One region of the Porphyromonas sp. COT-290 OH860 genome, then DNA from elsewhere that is predicted to be linked to it. Evidence: riboswitches for the same ligand, from Rfam matches in the RefSeq annotation. Region 1 holds a riboswitch; the other holds the start of a gene.
The links. Region 1 has a riboswitch for cobalamin ahead of HQ41_RS08795 (DUF5074 domain-containing protein). Riboswitches for the same ligand answer to the same signal wherever they lie in the genome.
Positions count from the first base shown of each region.

Region 2: linked by a shared signal. The riboswitch ahead of sprA (cell surface protein SprA) and the one ahead of HQ41_RS08795 (DUF5074 domain-containing protein) in region 1 are both predicted to bind cobalamin.

Region 1 covers NZ_JRAR01000080.1:614-8,702, forward strand. Annotated here, with positions in the region: gene HQ41_RS09915 (YncE family protein) at 1-1,716, opposite strand, end outside; gene HQ41_RS08785 (TonB-dependent receptor) at 1,703-3,649, opposite strand; gene HQ41_RS08790 (hypothetical protein) at 4,119-4,364, shown strand; gene HQ41_RS08795 (DUF5074 domain-containing protein) at 4,382-5,596, opposite strand; cobalamin riboswitch at 6,008-6,223, opposite strand; gene HQ41_RS08800 (RagB/SusD family nutrient uptake outer membrane protein) at 6,320-8,089, opposite strand, start outside.
Region 2 covers NZ_JRAR01000071.1:18,636-26,724, forward strand. Annotated here, with positions in the region: gene sprA (cell surface protein SprA) at 1-4,522, opposite strand, end outside; cobalamin riboswitch at 4,922-5,125, opposite strand; gene HQ41_RS07710 (MFS transporter) at 5,835-7,061, opposite strand; gene HQ41_RS07715 (TonB-dependent receptor) at 7,098-8,089, opposite strand, start outside.

The sequences.
Region 1 (8,089 bases):
CGTCCAGCGGATATAGTCGATAGTCCTATCGGACGGTGCTTCTGGTTCGTGAGTAGGCCGATAGTAGGTAAGGCGATAATCATGGTAGATGCCTAGATCATTGCCAGCCTTGCGTGCTTGATCGTAGAATGCCTCTCGCTCGGGTTGCTCCCCACTACCTGCTATCTCGTACCATTCGTTCTCGTCGGGGCGGCCATTGCCGTTCTCATCCTTAGCCACCATGATAACACCTGCTTCGCTCGCCCGCTCGAAGGCGTTCCCCAGCACCCTAAAGTCACACAGCCCCTCACGGTTCTCAATGTGATGGTCGAAGCCCACTACGACGTAGCCACCCCAGCCACCGAGGGTAATCAGTTCGTTCCTTTTTTGCTTAGGGCTCTGTCGGCCAATAGCGGCTAGGACCTTGTCATTCATCGTCTGCTGTGTATCTCCAGCCTCTGATCGGGGCATTTTATTGACGAACTGACCGGGGGCTGGTACATACGCTAGTACTTTGCTGACGTAGGGGTTACGTCCCTTGGGATAGGTGTTTGGGGGACTAGGTATATCGGTACTATCCGATAGTCTAAAAGGAGTGAAGACAATTTTGGAGGGTAATACACCTGCCTCGGTAGACCATTGATATTGCCCCGAGGCCGAGAAGCAATAGATCTTGCCGGGGGCTACATAGTCGCCTGCGTCGGTCACGAAGATCTCACGTGTCTCGGGATTGACAGCGATGCCATAGGGCGTGCGTATGCGTGCTGCCGTGCCGTCGAGGATTCGCTCGCTCTTGATTGCTCGGGTACGTGTATCTAGTAGGGCATAGTTGGTCTTCTGGCTGTTCGGTAGGTGGCTATATCCGTAGAGATAGAGGTCATGCCCGACGATGGCAAGATCGGAGCAGGCGATGCCCAGCCCCTCGGGTGTAAGGAGTTGATCGGTCTTCGTGTTGAGAACGTATAGGTTCGGTGCTATGGTCTTATAGTCGCCTCGAGAGGAGATCCAGAGTTGCCCCTGCTCGTCTAGGCGTAGGCGATGCAGATTGATGCCCACCTCAATGTGCTTGACTTCGGAGAAAGTCTTTAGGTCGATGACCGATAGTCGAGTGTCGTAGTTGGGTGCACGATAGCCGCCTGAGTTAGCCACATAGAGCCGATCGCCCACTACTACAAGCTCCTCGGGTTGATAGCCAACCGTGCATTCGCCTACGATCTGTAGTGTTGCCGTATCGACCTTGATGACTTTACCTAGGCGTGCATTGGGGTCTATCTGTATTGGGCCTGCATACGAGCTGATATAGGCGAACCCTCCGTCGAAAGTGATGTGGCGACAGTTGGGGATAGAGATCTGCCCAATATGGCGGGCGTTCTTGGCGTACATCACTTCGACGAGGTTCGACACATTGACCACAGCCCAGAGCCGATCGCCATAGAGCTTGAGATCATTGGCTACGTCTCCCAGCTCCTTGACTACCGTAGGGTTACGCTCTGCGAAGATGTTGTGCCGATAGATACCTGTGGTGTAGTCGAAGTAATCGAGCGAGGCGGTATTGCGCCCCATCGTCCCTTCGTTGAGTAGATAGAGCCCCGGATAGTGCCGTGCCATGGAGCTAGGCTCTGTGACACGATTGCTCACCGAGGGTACGACGACCTCTTCCTTGCGACATGAGGCCAGTAGACCGAGCATCATCAACAGAGCCGAAGTGATGAATAGGCGAAAGCTAAAAGATTGCATTGAGTTTAAGTCTAAAGTTAGTACCGGGCATGGGGTAGCTCTTGACTACCTCGTACTGCTGATTAAGGAGATTATTTACCTCGAGCGTCCCTACGAGCTTTAGGCTCGAGAGCTGCCAAGTGTATGAGAGGGATAGGTCGTGCGTGTACCAAGGCTGTATGTGGAACTCTTGTAGGTTGGCCACCGAGTGGTAACGCTCTCCAGTGTAGATAAAGCTGTAGCTCCAGACCCACCTCTGCCAGTCCGTTCCCACAGTGACGGAGCCAGCATGCCAAGGCACGTAGGGGATTTGCCCGCCGTACCAAGGGCTTGTTGTGTCGGTATGTTCGCTAGCCTGTTGGTAGGTATAGCTCAGACGAGGCATGAGGCGAAGCGAAGCTAGCTGTATGGTAGCTGAGGCTGAGAGGTCTAAGCCTACGATATCGACCAGACCGAAGTTGAGCATCGTCCAGCGAAACTGATTGGACGTTGGCATGGCAACGATCTTGTCTCGCACTCGATTGTAGTATGCATCGGCTTGTAGCTCTAGCGTGCGTAGAGGAGTAGAGGTATAGCTCCTACGCCATACTGCCCCTACATTGTACTGTACTGTGTACTCTGGGTTGAGTAGTTTGTTGCCGATGAAGGTGTAGTAGAGGTCGCTTAGAGTTGGTAGGCGAAAGATATGTTTATAGAAGGCACGTAGGCTTAGCCCTCGATTTACCCACGGCTGCCACGAGGCCACGATGCTCGGCGATACAATGCTACGCCACTGGGGCGCATCGTGCTTAGTGGCATCTCTGACGAGGGTATGCAAGAGGCTCGTTTGTATGCTCAACTGAGGCGAAGAGTAGCTGCCCGAGAGGGCGGAGAGTAGCTGGGCTCGATGTGGATAGGCGAAGTCTGTAAGGTCAGCACGCACAGCATTGTACTGAGCATCGGTCGAGAGAGCTAGCCCCCAGCCTTGGTCTAGGGTTATGAGCTGGGCTACGGATAGATAAGCCTCGTGCTGATGATAGCGATTGTCTATGTACATCGTACTTCCGTCTAGGCGAGGGTCGGAGATATAGTGCAGGTAGTCGTAGGCATACTTGCCTAGGACTTGTATCTGATATCGCCCTTTGGGTTCGTACTGCATAGAGCCTTGTACGAGCAGGTTGGTATCCCACTGTCTGTCCTGATTGCGAAATAGCCCCGGCTCTTCCCGCACCACAGCCCCGGGGTAGCCTCGCTCGGAGTTGTATAGATAGAGCTTGCCCGTGTAGCGGCCGTGAGATCTGTGGTGATACAGCCCTAGCTCTGTGCGCAGAGCACGTACATCACCGTTGTGTCTGAGGGCAGTGGTATCGTAGCCGTCTTTGCGTCGATAGCGAAAAGGATACTGCCCAGAGGTATAGAGGTATTCGCCCGAGAGCGAGAGGTCGGTGCGGGGCGAGAGGCGATGCTCCCAGAGGAGCGAAGGATTGATGGTGTGGAAGCTCCCCACTCGTAGCCCTACGTTGATGTTATGCTGTCGCCCTAGGTCAAAGCTCGGGCGACGACTGCGCAGATAGAGGGCACTAGAGGAGGCATAGTCACGAGCCGACTGTAGGAGTTGGCTCTTTTGCCCATTGTAGACGCTGATGGTCTCCATGTTTTCAAGTGAGAAACGTCCTAGGTCGATGATACCATTTTGGGCGTTCCCTAGCTGCACACCGTCGTAGAATACGCCGACATGGTGGCTGCCCATACTACGGACGTTGATTGTTTTGAGCCCACCTATGCCTCCGTAGTCCTTGATTTGTACGCCCGAGTAGTACCTAAGTACATCGGCTACCGAGAGTGCACCAAGGCGAGTCAGTTCGCCTCGAGTAAGCAGCTGCGAGGGCGCCAGAGTTAGTCGCCTCTGCTGGGCATGTACGACGATTTCGTCGATAGTGTGCACAGAGTCACGCACCGATGGTTCTTCGGCCATCAGCGTACCTATAGCCCAGAGGTACATCAGTACGAAAGCTAGAGTTCTGCTCACTGCACGTTAGATAGTGGTATCATAGACTGTATTGCTTGGTCGGTGGTTAGCCTAAGTAAGTTGTTTGTTCGTGTGAACAAACCTGCTCGGGCACCAGCCTGTTTTTGGGAGCAAGCCTTGCTTTATATAGAGGAAGCTTTGCTCTATGTGGAGATAGGTTTGCTCTATATAGATCTAAACTACCTCCAAAGTTTACAAGCCGATGAGTTCGATTTTATTTTACAAAGATTGGATTGTTGATTCACAAAGAACGTATGTTCCTTGACGGAGGAAATACGATTGATATGCATCGTATGCTTGAAATCTCAATCGCCAGCAGGGTCAAGGCTCTAGGAGTAGACTCTGCTAGCGATCGAGAGATGGTGTCATATTTCAGAAAGGGTTTCGTCAGTTGTTACTCGCCTTTTGGGGCAATATGCACACTGAAGTTCTGCTTCTCAACCCACACGGCATACTTCTCTGGGTGCAGGACAACGATCGTTACCTTCTGGGAGAATATCTTTTGGCCTATCTAGGGAGGAGTGTCACCAAGCTCAAGAGTTTTGACGCCGGAGGTGCCGAAAGCCACCTTCCCAATCTTCTTGATATTTGGCAGAGATATCTGCTCGAGAGCCTTGGCGAAGTAAAACCCTCTAGCCCCGACCTCCTCGATCAGTGGTAGAATAATTTGTCCCTAGTTTAGTAGAGGCTGCTACTTATTGGGTAGATTAGGGCGCAGAAAGGAGTGTATAGGCCGTCGGGTTGCCCTTCACTTTTGATTGGGTAGCTCTTCTGTGCTGTACCATCCCAAGCCATTTCCATTACTTTAGCCTCCTTGTAGCGATTGTAGGCAGGTAGCTGAGAGAGATAAATTACCTTGCTTCTCGCACTAGCACCTATGTAGCCGTATAGGATCTCAGTAGTAGAGTAGATATTTTTGAGCTCCTTGGACTGCTCGCTGAAGCTGTATATAGCCGAGCCTGTGCGCAAGAATATCATTGCCCCCTCTGTAGTAGGTGCTGCAGCGAGTGTGCAGCTACCAGCCCATACTCCCTTTAGGCCAAGCTGTTCGCCTAGGTCGTAGCTCCCTTTTTCCTCTAGGTTCTGAACCTTCACCAAGCGAGTCTTCTTGTTTTTGCTCTCGGCTTGTATCATCCAAATCGCTTGACTCTTGTTCGCCACATCGTAGCAAGGTGCAATGCCGAGGCTAGTATAACCCTCGGGGTAGGCTAGAGAGGCCACTTGACCGCCTTTGCCGATGCGATACAAAGCCTGAGCTCCGGCTACATAAACGACCTCTACCCCCTGCTCGTGTACAGTAAATAGGCGAGCGTATAGAGGCTTGGCAACCTGAGTGATGAGTGTAGCTCGTTCACGATCGGCACCCGTTGCGTTCAGAGGGAGGCTGTAGAGCTTACCATCGTTGGTAACGAAATAGAGTAGGTCGTGGGCTACCGTGAGGTGGGTTGGCGATACTTTGCTGTTTGCAGCGATGACATCTGGCGTGAAGGTGTCTAGTAGCTTGAAGGACTTGTCGAAGATACTGATGTGTTTGAGATCACCTCTCTTATCGCCATTCTGACAGACAATGTAGAGCTTGTCCTTACTGATGCAGAGATCTTGAGCCACGTTGCCTAGGCTCTTGCCATTGACCTGACGCACCACGTCGCTAGTGATTGCTCCGCTAGCTTTGTCGATGAAGGCAAGGACGCCTTCTCCGTCGCTCATATTGCCTTCGCTGAGGACTAAAACTCCATCCCAGTTGTTGATGTTTAGCCCTGTTTCGTTAGGACGATTGGGAGTAGGTAGGCTGGGCTTCTGTGATACTTGAGGGCCATCAGCCTGACAGCCTGCTAGGCCTAGACCAAGTGTCAAGGCTAGTAAAGACGTCCGTAGTAGATTCTTTAGTGACATAGCTTTTTCGTTTTTAATTTTAATGATTACTAAAAAGGCATACTAGGAGCTCAGTGTCTAGCTCCTAGTTATTCGTATAAGTCATGACATCGCTTAGCTCCAGATAGGGGAACTATGATACCACTCCACTTTTTTGTCAAATTGACGACTATGCCCCGTGCGTGCTAGTAGCGCTTAGGCTCATATAAACACACAAGCAAGGTTGGTCACTTGTAAGAGAGTCGATATATACTGTGGATTCGAGAGGTGCGTGCGTAAGGTTTGGGCGTTGGTGGTTGCTCGAGATCCCTATATATAATATAGTATAGGGGGCTTACTACCTACTTCTGATGAGCGAACGTAGCCTCTTGTTGAGGGCTTAACCTCTAGAGATGGCTCAATACTAACCTTATGCTCTATACCGCGAAAGCACAAAATATCGACCGACATGGCAGGTCTTCCGGCTTATCTCTAACGCACTCTCGCCTTCCCACTGAGCTAAGTCAGCAGTGGCATCTGAGAGGGTATCCTCTGACCTTGGAGATCAGGAGAACTACGGCAGCGCGACTGCACAGGGCTTACACCTGTTTCCCTTGTCCATAAGAGCGCAAGAGCTCCATAGGACTAACCATATCTGGGGCAAAGATACTAAAAAACTAATGCGAGATGCTCCGAGGGCTGTGCAGGAACGTTGCTTGCACAGCTCTCGGAGCATTCACTCTATCGGAGATTGGCGACAGATTCTTAGCTACCCCAGCCGGGGTTCTGCGTCCATTTGCCTTTGGTCCTAGCGATCATGTCAAGGCGAATGGGCAAGAGATAGTCACGCTTCACATCGAATTGCCAACCTGCCTCATAGCCAGATGCTGGATTGATGGGCAGAATATAGCGATATGGGTCGCCGGGCTTGCCAGAGAGGAAGAGGTTGTTGTTTTTAGGCTGGTCGTAGACAAAGGTCTGTCCCTTGTAGCTCTCGTGCCCATTTAGATTGCTCCCGATGAAAAGCGCACCCATGGCTCGCTTGCCTACGATCAACTCATCGGCTGCAGCCCAGCGCAAGATATCGTAGAGGCGCCGTCCCTCGCTAGCCTGTTCTATGCGGCGCTCACGTCGAGTGGCTTGTATGTATTTGTCTAGGCCTCTGAAGGGATAGTCGGCCTCGGTATTGTACTCACGGTCGAAGTCTACACTAGGCATACCGACACGATCTCTAAGAGGCTGGAGGGCTTCGACGATTTTGCCTGCATTGGCTGCTCCGTCTAGTTCGGCTAGGGCCTCTGCATAGTTGAGCAGTACATCGGCATAGCGTACTTGTATCCCCGGGGTAGCCCCCTTAAACTCTGCGTCTAGATTGCCCGTGTAGTCTATCTGCACATGCTTAAGCAGTGAGTAGCCCGTCATGTTTTGGTTGAAGGAGCTTCCCCTGAGAGGTGGTACGACGTAGGCTGGCTGATCTGGACGTAACTTCTGCCCCGGCATACAGACTGTTTGTGATAGGCGAGGGTCACGCAGGGTAGGTTTGAGCTCCTCGCCGAAGACTTTTTTGGCGTTGAGCTTGGCGTCGCCTACAAAGGGTTTGCCCTCTAGGGTTAGGTAGTCGTCTACGAGCGAGGCCGTCACACCGATGCTACCGCCCCCGTTGTTGAGGTAGCGATTGACGTTGTTGCCTACTTGGTCGCCATCGTACCGCTTGAACCAGAGCACCTCCTTATTGGCGGAGAGGTTTGTCGTGGCAAATAGCTCACGATAGTCGCTCAGCGGATTGCCCGTCGAGTGTATGCGCCATACATTTCTATCAATAATAGCTCTGGCGGCTGAGGCTGCTTGGGTCAGATAGTCCTTGATTTTGGCATCTGTAATGCTGGGGTCGAAGAATGGGTCTTGCTCGGCCCTGTGGTACTTCTCCCATGTTGCTTCGAAGAGTGCGACCTCGCTCTTGAGTGCACGTGCTACATCTCTATGCACCCGCATCGTAGCGGAGCTACTCTGCTCACTTAGGTTCTCGATAGCCGTGTCCAGATCTGCCAATATCTTGTCCACCACAAAGGTGCGGCTGTCACGAGGGCGGTCTATACCCTCTAGCTTGGCCTCTAGTGGTTGGTCGAGCCAAGTGATGGGGCCGTAGTCTACCAATAGACGATAGTAGTACCAAGCTCGGAAGTAATAGGCCTCCCCTACGAGGTGGTTGTACTGCGCGCTCCCTTTCTCTGCTGCATGACCAAGGTTGGTAATCAGGTAATTGACATTGCGGATCTGCGTGTAGGCTTCGAGTTTGCTGGCGTTGCTTAGAGCCAGCTGTCCGTTTAGACGTGTGTTGGGAGCACTTGCCGATAGATTGTCGCTAGCCACATCATTGCCAGCGATGCCGCCACCACCACCGGGGCCGAAGCCTTGGTGACGGAGCCCCGACTCATAGAACTGGTCAATGTAGTTCTGCATTTCCCCTACACTCATGAAGGGGCTGTTGGTTGTCAGCACGCCCTCTGGCTGGAGGTCTAGATTGTTGCACGCTGT
Region 2 (8,089 bases), on a different contig from region 1:
CCGCTAGGTTGGCGTTGGCCGCCCAACCGCCCTCTTCGTGGTAGTCGCCCACACGCAGCTCATTGACCCATACTTCGACGCTACGCACCTCTCCGCTATTATTGCGTAGACCAATCATGATGGTACGCACGTTGGAGAGGGACGGATTGCCGAGTATGCTGATACTATTATTCGTGGCGTCGGGATCGGGCTGGCTGAATAGCTCAAAGAGCGAGATGCCTGCCTGCCCACGTGCGACAGCTTCGTTGCGCTTGCGTTTGTGAACGATCAGGCCATCTAGGTCGATATTAACAAAGTTGGCATCGGGCCAGACACGCCTCTGGTCTACGTCCGAGTAACCATTGTATCTACCCGACTGAGTCAGCTTGAGCGGAACGGAGTACTCGTAGTAGTTGTTGCGGTAGTCCGAGCCAAGACGTACAAAGACCGATATATCTCCGTCTTGGGTATTTGTATTGTCCTCGACGAGCTGCTCGGCGTGGACGAAGAGCTGTAGGCGGCGATAGCGTCGTAGATCGTAGGAGGTATTGCGGTAGATCGCACGTGCATCGTCGGGTGCGATCTGGCGGAGCTTGAGGCTGAGTGACTGCTCATTGAGCTGAGTGCTCTGCGTTTGTTGGGCATCGAGCGAGCGAGGCACACCCGGGGGCAGCACGTAGTTGATGGGCGTTCGGTCGCCGTCTGCCTCGATATTGACAGCACTAACCGAGATCTGCGCCTTCGTAATGGGTGCGACCTTGCCGTGTAGAGGCTGATCGTACAGACGCCAGTCACCACGCACCAGATGCAACGCTCCGAAGCGCAGATTGGTCTGTTGGGCAAAGCCCTTGAGGTAGATGCGCATAAAGCGCATCGAGCGCAGGTCCGAGATCCCCCCAATAGCCGAGGTGTACTGCGATAGGGGTACTTTGAACTGATACCAAGTAACCTTAGAGTTCTGCCCACTGCGCAGACGAACATCTGCCTCTCGGCTAGCCACGATATAGTTCTGCCCCACACGCAAGTCCTCTGGGCGAAGCGATATTTTGTACTCGTAGTAGCGATCTAGCTCGTTGAGGTTATTGTCTTGGTTGATGTCCTCGACATCAGGAGCCACACGGCTCGCCACACTGTAGTCGCTAGAGCCTGTGGCCTCGGCGGAGTTGCCCTCTACGCCGTTGTAGTACTTGTAGCGATCGAGGATAGAGAGGCGTGCAGCATCGAAGTCGTCTCCGCGATAGTGGTGGAAGTTGTCGCCCCCCGGGTCATTGATTGGGCTAAACGGATCGCCAGCCCACCGACCGAGGGTCTCGCCCGAAGCGATACGCTTGAGCTGATCAAGGTAGTTCCTATAGCTCTCGTGCTGCTGCTCCTCGGCAGTGGTAAGGCCATTGAAGCCGACGTCCTGCTTAGCTCTTGCCCCGGGAGCATTGTCGAACGAATACCCTACGCTCTGCCTGCGAGGCACACGCCCCCAAACGGTCGTTTCCATGGCCGTAGGGTCATCGGTAAGGGGAATACCATTCTCGAAGAACTTCTTCTCGTCCTTGAGTATATCCTCGGATATATCCCCGAGGTTGAAGTACAAATCTCCTCCCTTAGCACCTGTGCTGTGGACAAATGGATCCATCAGCCAAAACTCAAGATACTCGACATTGGAGGCCTCGAAGTCGCTTTGGTCAATCTTGCGCATGATACCACCCCAGCTCTCCTCTGGTTTGTCTAGTAGCCCCGAGGGAAGCATACGTTCCAGACCTAGATTGTATGGGCCTCGCTCTTGGGGGTAGAAGCTCAGATTGAGTGTCTGCAAGAAGCTCACCTGATTGACATTGAGATCTCGGTAAGGGAATAGCTCACGCATCTCTACCTCACGCACGAAGTGGTTACTTACCAGCTCAGGATTGTTGCGAATGTAAGACGGCGTGAGGCTACTGCGCTCTCGTGTGAAGATGGGGTCAATGTTGTACCACGACAGCAAGGCTCGATCGTAGCCCGTAGCTAGATAGTCGCTCGGTGAGGTCAGCTGACGAGAAGCATCGAAGGGGACAGAGGCCAGCGACCAAGCGTACGGATTCATCAAGTCAATCTCGCTGCGTGAGCTCTCGAAGTCGTCGAGATAGCTATTACCCTGCGCATAACGGCTCTCGTAGTGGCCCGGGATTAGATGAGCGAACTCTGCGTCTAGACTAATCTGCGAAGCAGTCGTCAGGTCTAGCAGAGGGAGCTTGTCGAGCATATTGGTCAGCCACTGGCTCTTGGTGCGCCAGCTGAGGTTCGTCCCCCAAAGGAAGTTTTGCATCGACTCATCGCCCAGATTGGTCTTGGTGGTCAGAGGGAGCTCCGAGAGATACATCGCCGTGGCTCCTAGCTGCAACTGAGGCGTGAGCTGATAGCCAAGGTCTAGCCCCAACATTGTCTTGCGCTGCGTGCCGAAGCCTCCACTATCCTCTAGGCTAACCTCCACGGGAGTGCGTGCGCTCTGGATCTGCGTGTTGATGATCTTCACTACACCCGAGAGATAGTCTACCGTATAGTCTACATTCTCCTGTAGAGTAACGCCTCCTGCCGTTACACGAACCGTCCCGGGGGTTACATTCATAGCTCCGAGCGCAATCTCTCCACTACCCGATGCCTTGTATTCGCCCCTCAAAATGTACTTATTCTTCTCTGCCACCTGCTGAGCCTTTACCTTAGTCTGGGTATATAGCTCTCGATAGACGAACTCGTCCCCTGCATTCTGCTCGGCTAGAGTCTGACCAAATGGCTCGACCGAGGGGAAGTAGATCAGACCTCTATTGGCATTGACGGTCAGCCCCTCCACATAGTCGAAGCGGCCATCGCTGTGCTGCTGCTCACGCTGATTGATTTTGTCCAAGCCCAACACCTCTAGTAGCCTCTGCCCCTTGAGGCTCCCAGAGGGCAGGTAGGGGACATAGCTACCCGTGCCGTCGCTACGATAGAGAACGTCTAGACGGAAGCCCTCGGCTTGGAGGTTGTACACCCCTGCACCTAGGCTGTAGACGTTGCGCATCATATTCTCCCAGTAGGGTGCATTGGGGCTCATATTGCTCCCCTTGATGAGCTTGACGAAGAGGTTGTCGGTAGATTGATCAGGTCTATCGGACGAAAACTCGCCCACACGATAGAGCTGACCATTGTAGGTATATTCGTAGGCCACGGCTAGCACCTCATCACTCTGGAGCTTAGAGGAGAGTGTAATGTAGCCAAGACTTGCGTTTAGGTCGTATTCGCTCTCGCCGAGCCTGCGAGCAGACTCGAGCTTGTCGTAGTCCGACCCTGCGGTCAGCTTGCCTGATAGCACTCGGGTTACCTGATCGATGCGTCGTAGCTCGGGGTCGGCACTTAGAGTGCTGTAGAGGTCATTGGCAGAGTTGCGTGGGTATAGGCTCCCCGAGTTGGTAATAGTAATCGAGGGATTGTGCACACGCCGAGCATCGCCAAGGTCGGCGAAAGCCACTACGTTGCGAGCATCGTCGTACCGCCCACGTTTGTTCGTCACCCAGACCTCTACGCGATTGATCTTGACGGCAGAGCGCACGTATGGAAGCGAGCGCAGCGCTTCGTTGTACTGCTGGCGGAAGAAGTCCCCGAGGAAGAAGTGCCTATTCTCATCGTAGTTGGCAGCCGATAGCTCGAAGCTCGTCGTCTGCGCTCCTCCCTTGGTGGCGATGCGTTTGCGCTGTGTACGCTGCTGGCTGACTAGCATATCGAGAGTTAGCTTACCAAACTGCATCTTACTATGCACCCCGAAGAGAGCTCCTCCACCGTTGATGAGCGAGTTCTTGGGCTGCATCGATACATTACCCGCCTCGATGAGCTTGACGATGTCGTCCTCCTCGCCCTCGAAAGCCAATTTGAGCTTCTTGGAGTCGAAGTCGAAGGTGCTGGCTGTATTGTAGTTGAGGTTGAAGTTGAGCTTATTGCCTACAGAGGCCTGCACACCTGCTTGGATCTTCTCGTCGAAGTCGAAGAAGGTATTGCGCCGAGCACGCTCACTTACTGAGGGGTTGTCGGTGGCGTTGCTTTTGATGCCAGCCGATAGCTCTGCCGAACCTTGCAGGCGTAGCTTCACTCCGCCGGGGCCGAAGATGCGCTCCGCTGGCCCTATCCCAAACTCCATATCTAGCGGGTTGAAGCCTTTTTTCTTTTGCTTGTCTTCCTCGGGGCGATTGAGCAGGCCAAAGTAATGGGCATCGCTACGCTTAGCCATATAGGCCATAAATTCGGCTGGAGTATAGGGGATAGGAGTACCTAGGCGTTGCTCGCCTAGGTAAGTCGTCAGTAGATAAAGGTTAGTTCTGGGATCGTACTCAAATCGTGTGGTCAGGTTCGACGGACGCCGAGGTGAGAAGACGGACGCCTCTCGGCTTATATCTTCGGCACTGGAGGGCAGAATAACACGAGGAGAAATAACCTTGACGCTATCTCCCTTGCTCTTGCTCTGTGCAGAGGCGTGACTAAGCCCCAAGGTCAGACAGCCTAACCCTACACACAGCACTTGTATCAGCTTTCTGCGCTCCAACCCTAATCCGTATTCCTGATTTGCCGTACTATATTAAACGAACAAAGATACTTAAAAATTGCACAGACTAGCAGGCCTCGCACCCTCTAAACTAGTGTGCAAATAGGCTGCTTGGACAGGTATGCCAAAGATCTATTTGGAGATTACTCACCTATCCTCCCGATGACTAAGTAACGGAACAGAGAGGCCAATGCATATCACACCAAACACCTAGGGGAGGGACGAAAAAAGCCTTAGAGCTGATCCCCTCTTGGTTTCCCACAAGCGAATCAAGCCTAAGGCTTCCTTTCACTAAATTTTAACGTAGCTTGGCGAGCCACGCCCATCGTTGATCATGGGTGATGGGGATCCCGCGGGGATTAATTTCAGTCGCCCTCAGGGGCGTACTGCAGCTTTCCTCGAAGCCTTTAATAGCTTTGCAGGTCTTCTGACTCACAATCTCGCCTCGGTCTACCTTCCCAGTAGCACAGAACTACCAGTGGTATCGACTCGACCAAAGGCTTGACGATCGTACACAGCAGCGGGACTGTCCGAGATTCGCACTCGATTCCCTTTTAAGCTCCAGCCCCCACATCAATAGACGCCAAGGCAAGGAACACAAAGCCGACGGCAAAGGTAAGCATTTTATCTATCTATCACAAAACTAGCAGATAGAATATGTTATCCTAGCTAGAGGTCTATACGACTAACCTAGGACTTGGCAATAGCCTTAATGTGCAGCGCAGCAAGACGGAAGAGGGAGAAGCAGAAGCCACCTATCCATGCCTCTCGTCTAAGGGCATCAAGGCGGTGTACAGTGTATGCTCATTCGTCTACTTTTTAGTTAAGGAGTGTTAAAGATTTACTAACGGATTTAAGAGAATAAAGCCCAAGTTTATAAAGGAGCTCTGGGCGACTAAAGGAAATCGAAGGGAAGCCCTTGCCCTATTGGTGGGCTAATCCGCCGAGGTGTGTCCACTGATCCGAAAAGATTGATGGGAAGAAACACCTCAAAATGCGGTTCAAGCCCATACAAGCGCCGAAAAATCCCCCATATACAACTGAATACCAGCATACTAAAAACAAGACGATTTAAGGCAGGTATTTTCATTCGGTGGGGGCAAGGAGCCTAAACGAGGTAGGACGCCATACAGAGCCTCGTAGGCGGCAAATATAGGATTTGACACTTTTAGTCCTCTCGGACGGGGAGAACATAGGCAGTGTGTCTAAACACACTCCAGAGTGTTAAATATCGCAAACGACAATACGCCACTGCACAGAAGTTCTAAAGAGCTAAGGCTAAACAAGTAGATTGACGGCTCGTAGCCTAGAGTTAGATGATCTGGCTCTCTTGGCTAACCTCTAGGCTACGACTCTGGGACCAGAGCACCAGAAGAGCCAAGAGAGAGAGCACAGCCTCAACCCCGAAGAGCGCCGTGTAGCCGAAAGCATCAGCCATACGTCCACTCAGAGCAGCCACGATCAGCCCACTGAGATGGGTAATCATAATCTGGATTGTGAAGTCCGTTCCCTCAAGCTCTGGGCGTACCCGATCCATCGCCAGCGTATAGATCCCCACAGACGATAGGCCATAGGCACCCCATACCCAAGCAATCGCCACATACATCTGTATCTCGGAGGGGATACCAAGAGATATATACCAATAGAATAGGGCTGCCATTAGACTAAGACACAAGAAAGATGCTAGAGCCCTCAGGTGCCCCATTCGTCTTAGGAGCAGACCGCCAGCCATAGCACATAGCGCTGCCACAGCAGAGCCGAAGACACCGAGCATCACGGCGATACGCTCTGTCGAGTAACCTAAATCAACCATAAAGGGCTTAACCATCGCCATAACACCGATGATGCCCGAGTAGTAGAGCAACAGGAGCAAGATATGTCGCTTGCTAGATAGAGATGTGAAGAAACCGGGGATATCTCGCAAATTAATGCTGCGGCGGCTGCGTGGTGCAGACTCATATAGCCGATCTCGTCGCCTGCGCAGCCACAGTGGGAGAACAGCTAATACAATAAACATAGCCAACAAACTAAGCACCCACTGCCAGCCTAGATGATGATAAGCTACCAGCAATACCCCCGTACCGAAGAGGCTACCGACGAAGCTCCCCCCAGCCTGCATGCTATTACCTAGCCCACGCTCAGAACCTCTGAGCGAGAGTATTGCATACTTATCCACCGCAATATCCTGCGTGGCGGAGGCAGCGAAAGAGAGGATTACCAAAAGGAGTATGAGGCCAAAGTTCGTCTTGAGCTCAAGCAGCCCAATACCAAGAATGATGCAGGCGTAGAATAGCTCCGAGAGTATAATCCAGCGCCTAAGGCTTGTATAGTCACGAGCACGATGATCGACCACGGGCGCCCACAGGAGCTTGACAATCCACGGCAGCTTAATGAGCTGCAGTAGCCCAATCTGCGAGAGTGAGTACTGCTCCTGCCTCATAATGACAGGTAATACCGTAGAGAAAAAGGCCATCGGTATAGACTGGGCGATGTACAGACAGAAGAGCGTCGGGAGCTTGAAGGGATCTCTGGGCCTCATATCTAGGATAGATCTATCATGTGTGCAGGTAGAGGTCTAAAGAGAGAAGTGGAGCGTAGCACCAAGCTGCAAGGGGCGACCAGCTTGGGCGAAGCCCTGACGAGTTTTGCTCATCTGCAACGCAAAGTAGTGCGCCAGATAGTGCGTGTTGGTAAGGTTCTCCCCCCAGAGATCTAGGCGAGCGAACGGAAGCTCAAGCGAGAGGCGAGCCGAGAGCAGGCTGTAGTAGTTCTGCACAAGAGTATTCGCCTCATCGTAGTAGATCTTGCCTGCGCCCTTGTACTGAGCAGAGATATGTAGCGCTCGCACCCAGCTAGTTTGGGCGATGTCTATGGCCTTGCGTAGCTCCAGCGAAACGGTATTCTCCGGGGCATAGGGCAGGCGCTTGTCCTTATGGTCGGTCTTGGCATCACGCCTATTCTCTATGAACTTAGCATCAGTCAGACCATAGGCTCCGATCAGCTCGAAGCCGTAGAATGGGGCTGTCCGCAGGCTTAGCTCTAGGCCTCGGCTACGGCTATGACCAGCATTCACGAGCATAGCTCCGCCAACGCTCACAGAGCGATAAATCTGTTGGTTGCTCCAGTCGATGAAAAAGAGTGAGAGCTCGCTAAAGATACGCTTGCCGAGCCAAGACGACTTGAGCCCGACCTCATAGTTCCAGCTCTGTTCGGGATCGAATGTGATGTCCTCCATTGTCTCGAAGCTCGTATTGAAGCCCCCAGTCTTGTAGCCTCTAGCTGCGGTGGCGTAGGCGGTATGGTTGCCGATCTGGTAGCTTAGGGCGAGCTTAGGGAGTAGCTCCACCGAGGATAGAGGGCCGAAGCGCTCGTCTGCCTTGATTGTTGGTTTACCGGCAACCTCGGCTTGGTGACGGAAGTCAAGCACATCACGCTCGGCATCGAGCCTTAGGCCAGCTGTTAGGCTCAAGCCAGAGAGCCCGAGATCTCTCGCCGAGGCTTGCAGATATAGGGCTCCACCAGCTATACTGTGCTTATTGTGCTTGATGTCGGCAGCCTTCTGAGCGA